3 regions of the Clostridium sp. CM036 genome follow, and region 2 is predicted to be linked to each of the others. Evidence: riboswitches for the same ligand, from Rfam matches in the RefSeq annotation. Region 2 holds a riboswitch; each other region holds the start of a gene.

Region 1 (3,286 bases), 990 kb from region 2:
ATTTTAAAGCAACAATTTTTGTTATTACTGGTAGTATTGATAAAAGTCCTAACTATATGACTTCGAAACAGCTTGTGGAAATGGAAAAATATGGAGTGGAAATAGGGAGTCATACCGTAAAGCATGAAAATTTAAAAGAGATGCCTAAGGATAAGCAACTAGAAACTTTAGTTAAATCTAAAAAAGATTTGGAAAAAATATTAAATAAACAAATAAAATTCTTTTCCTACCCTTATGGTGGATACAGCAAAACTTCAATTGAGGCTGTACGAGAAGCAGGGTATACAATGGCTTTTAGTACTGACGGCAGATGGTCTTCCAAAGAGGATGGTATACTTTCCTTACATAGGGTATATATAAGTTCATTCCATGACATGGAAGAATTTAAGAAACGTATTTCTAATACAGATTAAATTTTAATAAAGTTCAATATTTAGAGTTGGGTCCCTAAGTTACTAGGGGCCCAACTTTTATATGTATTATTCTAGGTACACCAAATTGTAAGGTGTCTCCTGATAAACATAATAATTTAACCAGTTTAAAAAAAGCAAACTTGAGTGACCTCTCCATTTTACGATAGGTATTTTTAATGGATCGTCTTTTGGATAATAATTTTTGGGGACATTTATATTTAAGCCGTTTGCTATATCCCTGTCATATTCATTTTTTAATGTTAATGGATCATACTCTGAATGCCCGGTTATAAAAATTTGTCTTCCCTTTTTTGCTGATACAATGTAAATGCCTGATTCCTCAGATTCTGATAAAATTTCAAGCTCATCTATTTTATCAATATCAACTTTTCTTATTTCAGTATGTCTTGAATGTGGAACATAAAATTCATCATCAAATCCACTCAAAAGTTTAACGTTTTGCTTTGTTATTTTATGTTTAAACACTCCAAATACTTTACTATCAAGTTTATGTTTTTGCACTCCGTAATGATAATGAAGCCCTGCTTGAGCACCCCAACAAATATGCAAGGTAGAGTATACATTGTGAACACTCCATTCCATAATTTTTTTAAGCTCCTCCCAGTAATCCACTTCTTCAAAGGGAATACTTTCAATTGGCGCTCCAGTTATTATCATTCCATCAAATCTAGAATTCTTTATTTCTTCAAAAGTGTTATAAAATTTAATTAAATGTTCCTGCGATATATTTTTACATGCATGGCTTGCAGGGTGAAGAAGAACTATATCAATCTGTAGTGGAGAGTTCCCAAGAAGTCTTAAAATTTGTGTTTCAGTATCGATTTTTGTTGGCATAAGGTTTAAAATCACAATTTTTAAAGGCCGAATATCTTGGTGAAATGCGCAGTCTTCTGTAATAGTAAAAATGTTCTCTTTATTTAAAGTTTTAAACGCTGGAAGATTGTCAGGTATTTTTATTGGCATTTGCATCCTCCTTGTAATTAGGCATCTTATAAAAAAAAGCTGCTTTCCTATAAGGAAAGCAGCGTGATTAACTTTAATAAACAATAAAATTGTATTATAAAATTTGCTATCGTCCTTATCTTTCAGATTTTATAATCTGATGGAATTGACACCATTGCACTCCACTTAAGAATGCTGGTTGTCGGGCATCATCGGGCCAGTCCCTCTGCCGCTCTGGATAAGTTGTATTCAGTTGTTATTGCTTAGTATATTACTCGTAAAAGCAATTGTCAATAGGTAAAAATGTCTTTGTTTTATTTTTGACAATATTGAACATATGTGTTACGATTGCTACTGTTCATCGGAGGGTATATAGATAATTATATGCTGGATAAGATGGTTGGATAAAGCCAACTTCCTTATCCAGCATTTTTTTATTTTAGGAGGCACATATTATGACACAACAGAACATTTTAACAGAAGGAAAGGTTATTATGAAACAAGAGAATACTTTAACAGAGGGTAAGGTTATCCCAACGCTTTTAAAATTTGCATTTCCGTTTCTATTAGCAAGCTTGTTGCAAGCACTCTATGGTGCAGCTGATTTGTTGGTTGTTGGACAGTTTGATAATTCGGCGCAAGTTTCTGCTGTGGCAACAGGAAGCCAGATTATGCAGACAATCACAAGCGTTATCCTTGGATTAACAACTGGAGGTACTATTTTAATTGGCAACTATTTGGGTGCAAAAAAATATAAAGATATTGCAGAGTCAGTTGGAACTATCATTTGTACATTTGGTATAATAGCAGCTGTGTTGACTGTAATTATGGTGGTAATGACAGGTACTATTACAAATTTAATGAATACGCCAACAGAGGCATTTAAATACACAAAAGAATATATTTTTATCTGTTCTTGTGGTATTCCATTTATTATAGGGTACAATGCGTTGAGTGGTATTCTGCGAGGGCTAGGCAATTCAAAAGCACCATTATTCTTTATTGCGGTAGCTTGCGTAACTAATATTATGGTAGATTTAATATTAGTGGGTGGGTTCCATATGGGGGCGCCAGGAGCTGCAATTGCTACTATAGCTGCTCAAGCTATAAGCTTCATAATTGGGGTGCTGTATATAAAAAAGATAGGTTTTAACTTTGAGTTTCATCGTAGTCATATTAGGATTGAAGCAGGAAAAGCAAAGAAGGTATTTAAGCTAGGATTACCAATAGCATTACAGGATGGTTTAATTAATATTTCTTTTATAATAATTACAGCAGTTATTAATGTAATGGGACTTACTGCTTCTGCATCTGTAGGTGTTGTCGAAAAAATAATTGTATTTACAATGCTTCCAACGATTGCATTTGCTTCAGCAATTGCAGCGATGACAGCTCAGAATATGGGGGCAGGAAAGAAGGAAAGAGCAAAACAATGTTTGTATATAGGCACGGGATGCTCATTAATATTAGGAATAATATGTTATGCATATGCACAATGGAATCCAACATCGCTTACAGCATTGTTTTCTAGGGATACAGCGGTCATAGAAACAGCTGCATTATATATTAAATCATACAGCATCGATTGCATTTTGGTATGCTTTGTATTTTGTATGAACTCGTTTTTTAGTGGTTGTGGTAATTCGTTATTTCCAATGATTCACAGTTTAATTGCTACATTTATCATTCGTATACCGTTATCTTTTGTTTTAAGTAAAATAGTAGGTATGACTCTATATGAAATTGGATTTGCTTCTCCTCTTGCAACATTCGCATCACTTGTAATGTGTATAATCTACATGAAATCAGGTAAATGGAATAATAATAAAATTATTTATTGAGGAAATTATATAATATAATGTGAAAAGCAAAAAAATGATTTCTGTGCACAACACAGAAATCATCTTTTT
Region 2 (3,286 bases):
TTAGGCCCATATTTAATATAACCATATCCTAAAGTTATCGTAGCCGATACGAAAATTATTGCAGAAAATATCAATAAACCTTTAACGATTTTTTTCCAAAGTTTCTTTTTAACCGGTGCTGTTTTTATGGGTTCTACATTTTTATTATCATCCATTAATATCTCCTCCTTTTTTTATTATACAAAAAATGTCCAGGGTTAGCCCTGAATGACCACGCTTCATACATACTGTAAAGGGGGGGCTTACTTGGTCGCCATAAGTATTTCCTGTTTTTAGTCCTATATTCAATTGTTATTACTGAATTCTAATACTAGGTCACATAAAAGAGACCTTATGGGTCTCTCTTATACTATTAAAAAAGTGCTTAGTTTATGTGTGTATAATACAATTATTTTACAATTTTGTCAATAACACTAAGTTATATGATGTGATTTCTATTGATGTTAATTATTTCTTATTGGCATTTCAAACATTAGCCATACAATGTATCCTCCTAGAACAATATAATTATTACAATATATTATAACATAAATAATGTAACATGAATATTTATGTTATATATAAAGTATGAACAAAATATATATTATGATGAAACATCATTAGACAGTTGTATGATGTTTGGAGAAGGTGTATATAAAAACTTCTTTACATAGCATTCATATAGTGATATTATAAATCTGATTTAATAAATAAGTTAATTCTCATCAAGAGAGATAGAGGGACTGGCCCGATGACATCTCGGCAACCATCAGACGTTATTGTCTGAATAGGTGCTAAATCCTGCGTTAATTTCATTGTAAATTAGCGGAAGATGAGAGAGGTGTCTTTGTAATTTTATACCTCTTTCATCATTATATAATGATGAAAGAGGTTTTTGTTTTTTTGAATAGATGTAAATAAAATTTAATAGTGTCTTATCAAGAGAGGTGGAGGGACTGGCCCTATGAACCCCGACAACCAGTATCATATTATGATACATGGTGTTAATTCCTGCAGCATTGCTGCAAGATAAGAATAAGTTTGGAAGTAGTGCCCAAGTTTATTCTTGGGCTCTATTTTTTTAGAGTGATGTTTAAAGAAAGGATCAAAAGGTAAAGATGAATTATAAGAAATGAAAAGGAGAAGGGATATCATGATTAAAGTTCGAGGTGTAAGTAAAAGTTTTTCAGGGGTTAAAGTGTTAAATGATGTTTCATTTACAGTGGAGGAGGGTGATATTTATGGTGTTATTGGTCACAGTGGAGCTGGTAAATCCACTTTACTTAGATGCTTTAATGGGCTTGAAACCTATGATACAGGTACCATTAATATAATGGAAAAAGGGGTGAAACAGCTAAGTTTGAAAGAACTTCGCGAGTTTAGGAAAAATGTAGGCATAATATTTCAAAGTTTTAATCTTATTAACAGTAAAAATGTTTTTGAAAACATAGCATTTCCACTAGAAATATGGGGAAACGATAAAAATTTTATTAAAAAAAGAGTAGATAGCTTAATAGAGTTAGTAGGACTTAAGGATAAAGCAAACACCAATGTAAAACAACTTAGCGGAGGGCAGAAGCAAAGAGTTGGAATTGCAAGAGCGCTTTCACTTAATCCGAAAATATTACTTTGTGATGAAGCTACCTCTGCACTAGATCCTAAAACTACAAAATCTATATTAGAGCTTTTAAGGGCTATCAATAACAAATTTAATATAACAATTATTGTAGTTACCCATCAGATGGAAGTGGTAAAAGAAATTTGTAATAAATTTATTCTTTTAGAAGGAGGGGAAATTAAAAGCCATGGCATTACCGATGAACTATTTATTAGGCCAACAAAGGAAATGCAAACACTTATGGGAGAGGAAGAATTACTGCCTAGCACGGGATATAACATTAAAATATTTTTTACAAAGGAAATTACCCAGAGTTGCCTTATAACATCAATTGCCAGGGAGTTAAATATTGATTTTTCAATAGTATGGGGCAGGCTTGAAAAATTTAGGGATAACGTAATGGGAAGTCTCATAATAAATGCAAGTAAAGAGAATAAGAAGAAGATATTAAATTATTTAGATGAAAAATCTATAGAGTGGGAGCTCATTAATTATTCTGTGCAGCTTGAGAAGCACAAGGGAGAGAGTATAAATGCTATTTAAAGATATTTTATTACCTGCACTAAAAGAAACTATATATATGGTAACATTATCCACGATTTTTACAGTTATTTTAGGGTTTATTTCAGCAGTAGGATTAATTATAACTGGACCTATTGGCCTAAGGCCAAACACTTTAATCTATAAAATCTTAAATTTAGTAATAAATGTACTTAGGTCTTTTCCGTTTATTATACTAATGATATCTATATTCCCTTTAACTAAGCTTATAGTTGGAACAACAATAGGTACTAATGCAGCTATAGTTCCTCTAACGCTTGGTGCAGCACCTTTTGCTGCAAGAATAATAGAATCTGCACTTTTAGAAGTGGATTATGGAATTGTTGAAGCAGCTAAGTCATTTGGTGCAAAAACCTATCAAATTATATTTAAGGTTATGTTAAAAGAGGCAATGCCGTCTATAGTTCTTGGAGTTACGTTAACAATAATAAACATTATAGGTTACTCAGCTATGGCTGGGACAATTGGTGGAGGGGGACTTGGAGATGTAGCCGTAAAATATGGTTACTATAGATTTAAGTCAGATATCATGATATACACTGTAATTATATTAATTGCAGTTGTGCAAGTAATTCAAGCCTTAGGAAATATATTGTACAGAAAAATGATTAAATAAGTTTTGAATTATAAAAATATTAAAAGAAAAATAAGAGGAGGAAATTAAAAATGAAAAAAATATTAAGCATATTATTAACAATAGTTGTGATTTTTACACTGAGTGGATGTGGAGCAAAAAAAGAGGCGGATGTAACTGAGAAAAAAATCATTAAAGTAGGTGCGTCACCAGTGCCTCATAAAGAAATATTAGAGGCTATAAAGCCGATTCTCGCAAAAGAGGGATATACTCTCGAAATAGTAGAATTTACTGACTATGTAACACCAAACACTGCACTAGCCGAGGGACAATTAGATGCTAATTTCTTTCAACATATTCCTTATTTGCAATCCTTTAGTAAGGAAAAGGGAGTGGACCTAGACTATACTGTAAAGGTTCATCTTGAACCTATGGGTGTGTACTCTAATAAATATAAAAAGCTAAGTGATTTAAAAGATGGAGCTAAAATAGCCATTCCAAGTGATCCTACAAATGGAGCAAGAGCACTTAGAGTGCTTGAGAAGGAAGGGCTA
Region 3 (3,286 bases), 820 kb from region 2:
TTCAGCATAACCCTTTTCTTGCGCCTCCTTTAGTGCTTCATCAAAGCTAATCCCATCCATTGTCATTTTGCTTAATATGTAATTAGTTGTTCCATTTATAATTCCAATTATCTGCTCAATCCTATTGGCTGTAAGGCTCTCATTAATCTCGCGTATTATTGGAATTCCACCAGCCACACTTGCTTCATAATAAAACAATACGTTTTCTTTCTCCGCTGTTTTAAATAACTCTTCGCCCCAGTTCGCGATAACTAATTTATTAGCAGTTACAATATGTTTTTTAGATTTCATTGCGCGTATCATATACTCTTTAGATTTATCGCATCCACCAATAAGTTCAACCACAATTTTTATACTTTCATCATTTATAATATCATCAATGTTATCTGTTAATAGGCCATTAGGTGCTTTGATATCTCTTTTTTTATCTATATCTTTTACAAGTATTTTAGCAACTTCTATTTCATAATTTGAACGTTTCATTATTTCTTTTCTATTTTCGTGAAGTATTTTCCATACACCCGTCCCAACATTTCCAAAACCTAAAATCGCTATTTTTACCTTTTTCATAATAGTTTTCCTTTCTAAACTTTAAAGTTATTCCTCCGTCATCTAAGGTGATGGAGGAATATAGTTAGGAACAAGACCTTATTTTGAAACCAGCTGCCAAAGAATTATTGACTTTTTATTGAACTGATTTTTCTAGAGCTTGCGTCAAATCGTATATAATGTCATCGATACCCTCAACGCCAATTGAAAGTCTTATCAAATCTGAAGTAACTCCAGCAGATTTTTGCTCCTCTGCGTTAAGCTCTGCATGAGTTGTACTTGAGGGGTGAATTACTAGAGATTTTGCATCTGCAACATTTGCAAGCAGCGAAAATAATTCTACATTATTAATAAATTTTTTTCCAGCTTCAAGGCCACCTTTTATTCCAAAAGTGAATATTGATCCTGCTCCTTTTGGTAGGTATTTTTTAGCTAAATCTTTGTATCTGCTCCCGTCAAGTTCAGGATAATTTACCCATGAAACATTTGGATGCTTACTCAAAAATTCAACAACTTTCCTAGCGTTTGTTACATGTCTCTCAACTCTTAACGATAATGATTCCAAACCTTGAAGAAATAAAAATGCACTTTGAGGGCTAAGCGTCGCACCGGTGTTTCTTAAAAGTTGAACTCTAGCTTTTAAAGCAAATGCTGGAGCACCTAAATTAGCATATACTATTCCATTATAGCTTTTATCCGGAGTTGTAAAATCAGGGAATTTACCGCTAGCTGCCCAATCAAATTTACCAGCATCAACTATAATTCCACCAATAGTAGTTCCATGTCCTCCAATGAACTTTGTTGCTGAATGAATAATTACATCTGCACCATACTCAATTGGACGGCAAAGGAAGGGAGTTGCAAAGGTATTGTCAATAATAAGGGGTATTTTATTTTCATGAGCAATATCCGCTACTGCCTCTATATCTAGAACATTTATTTTTGGGTTTCCCATTGTTTCAGCATAAAGTGCTTTTGTTTTATTCGAGATAGCTTTTCTAAAATTTTCAGGATCATCTGGATCAACAAATGTTACGTTAATTCCAAGTTTTCTAAGAGTAACATTAAATAGTTCATAAGTACCACCATATAGAGTGCTTGCAGCTACTATTTCATCGCCTGAATTTGCTACATTAAGTATTGCATAGAATGTTGCAGCTATTCCTGAAGCTGTAGCAAGTCCTGCTACTCCGCCTTCGAGAGCGGCTACTCTTTTTTCAAAAACGTCTGTAGTTGGGTTCATTATTCTTGAATATATATTTCCTTCTTCTTTTAATTGAAATAAATTTGCTGCATGATCTGCATTTTTAAAAACAAAAGATGATGTTTGATAAATTGGGACTGCTCTCGAGCCTGTAGTAGGGTCTGGAACCTGCCCTGCATGTACCTGTAATGTTTCAAAACTTAATGTTCGCTCACTCATATTAATTTCTCCTTTTATAATTATTTTTCTAAAAAAAAGCTGCTCTCCTATAAGGAAAGCAGCATGATTAACTTTAATAAACAATAAAATTGTATCATAAAATTTGCTATCGTCCTTATCTTTCAGATTTTACAATCTGATGGAATTGACACCATTGCACTTCTTTTAAAAATGCTGGTTGTCGGGCATCATCGGGCCAGTCCCTCTGCCGCTCTGGATAAGTTATATTTAGTTGTTAGTATTTAGTACATTATTTATTTAGATTTTTGGGAAAGAAAAAAAGCTACTTTCCTATAAGGAAAGTAGCAATAGTTAACTTTAATAAACAATAAAATTGTATCATAAAATTTGCTAACATCCTTATCTTTCAGATTTTACAATCTGCAGGAATTGACACCACTACATTCGAATAAGAATGCTGGTTGTCGGGCTTCATCGGACCAGTTCCTCTGCCACTCTGGATAAGTTGTATTCAGTTATTAGTATTTAGTATATTACTCATAAAAACAATTGTCAATACTTTTTTAAAAGATAAAATTATTTTAATTATGCCCTTTTATAATACTATATGCTGCACTGAACATACCAAATAAAATGCCAACGATAGGGAATATAATCCAATTAATGTGCCATAGATTAAAAACTAATCCACTGACAAGGAAGATACAGATTGCTAATGGCCATACGATAGCAGCAACTGCACCAATAAGTTTATTATCTTCAGTTTTTTCTTTTGAAAAGTCACCAATCTGTAAAAGAATACTAAAACTCTGCTTAATATTTCCAAAATATATAAAGAGGAAAACGGCAATAGCAATCATCACAAGTAAAACAACTACTCCGTAGCTAGATGCATTGTCGCCAAAAGCAGATGATACAAAAAGTGCAACTGGTGATATGACACATATGCACACACCTGTTATTACAGATATCATATGGGTTGATGCAAAAGCATTATTTTTTTGATTTACAATTACTTTTACATGAAGAGGTAAATCAAAACCGCTTTTTAGATACTTGTATTTTTCTAGCTTCATACCGGAATAAATGAATAAAGCTACAGCAGGTACACACAGTAAGAATAGTGCAATAATGCCAAACATATCGCTGAAATCTTTTGAAATTCCTTTACAGATAATGCCACCATCTATGAGAGTGGTAATTAATATTAATATAGCCGTTGCTACAATACATAAAAAAACACCTATACCCATCAATAAGCCAGATTCTTTTTTTGTAGTCATAAAGTTATCGGCCTCTTCTTGTGTAATGGTTTTAAGTATCGCACCCTTTTTCATATGTTCGATGCCAAGT

The links. Region 2 has a riboswitch for S-adenosylmethionine ahead of ACWJKE_RS14655 (methionine ABC transporter ATP-binding protein). Riboswitches for the same ligand answer to the same signal wherever they lie in the genome.
Region 1: it holds a riboswitch for S-adenosylmethionine, as region 2 does, so the genes downstream of both, metA (homoserine O-acetyltransferase MetA) here and ACWJKE_RS14655 (methionine ABC transporter ATP-binding protein) in region 2, are expected to answer to the same signal.
Region 3: it holds a riboswitch for S-adenosylmethionine, as region 2 does, so the genes downstream of both, ACWJKE_RS10700 (O-acetylhomoserine aminocarboxypropyltransferase/cysteine synthase family protein) here and ACWJKE_RS14655 (methionine ABC transporter ATP-binding protein) in region 2, are expected to answer to the same signal.

What each region holds. Positions count from the first base shown of each region.
Region 1 covers NZ_CM143652.1:2,098,451-2,101,736, reverse strand. Annotated here, with positions in the region: gene ACWJKE_RS09815 (polysaccharide deacetylase family protein) at 1-413, shown strand, start outside; gene metA (homoserine O-acetyltransferase MetA) at 480-1,397, opposite strand; SAM riboswitch class I at 1,510-1,621, opposite strand; gene ACWJKE_RS09805 (MATE family efflux transporter) at 1,832-3,217, shown strand.
Region 2 covers NZ_CM143652.1:3,086,496-3,089,781, forward strand. Annotated here, with positions in the region: gene ACWJKE_RS14650 (transglycosylase domain-containing protein) at 1-155, opposite strand, end outside; SAM riboswitch class I at 699-818, shown strand; SAM riboswitch class I at 912-1,015, shown strand; gene ACWJKE_RS14655 (methionine ABC transporter ATP-binding protein) at 1,133-2,140, shown strand; gene ACWJKE_RS14660 (methionine ABC transporter permease) at 2,130-2,774, shown strand; gene ACWJKE_RS14665 (MetQ/NlpA family ABC transporter substrate-binding protein) at 2,825-3,286, shown strand, end outside.
Region 3 covers NZ_CM143652.1:2,263,699-2,266,984, reverse strand. Annotated here, with positions in the region: gene ACWJKE_RS10705 (homoserine dehydrogenase) at 1-570, opposite strand, end outside; gene ACWJKE_RS10700 (O-acetylhomoserine aminocarboxypropyltransferase/cysteine synthase family protein) at 686-1,972, opposite strand; SAM riboswitch class I at 2,085-2,196, opposite strand; SAM riboswitch class I at 2,330-2,440, opposite strand; gene ACWJKE_RS10695 (permease prefix domain 1-containing protein) at 2,515-3,286, opposite strand, start outside.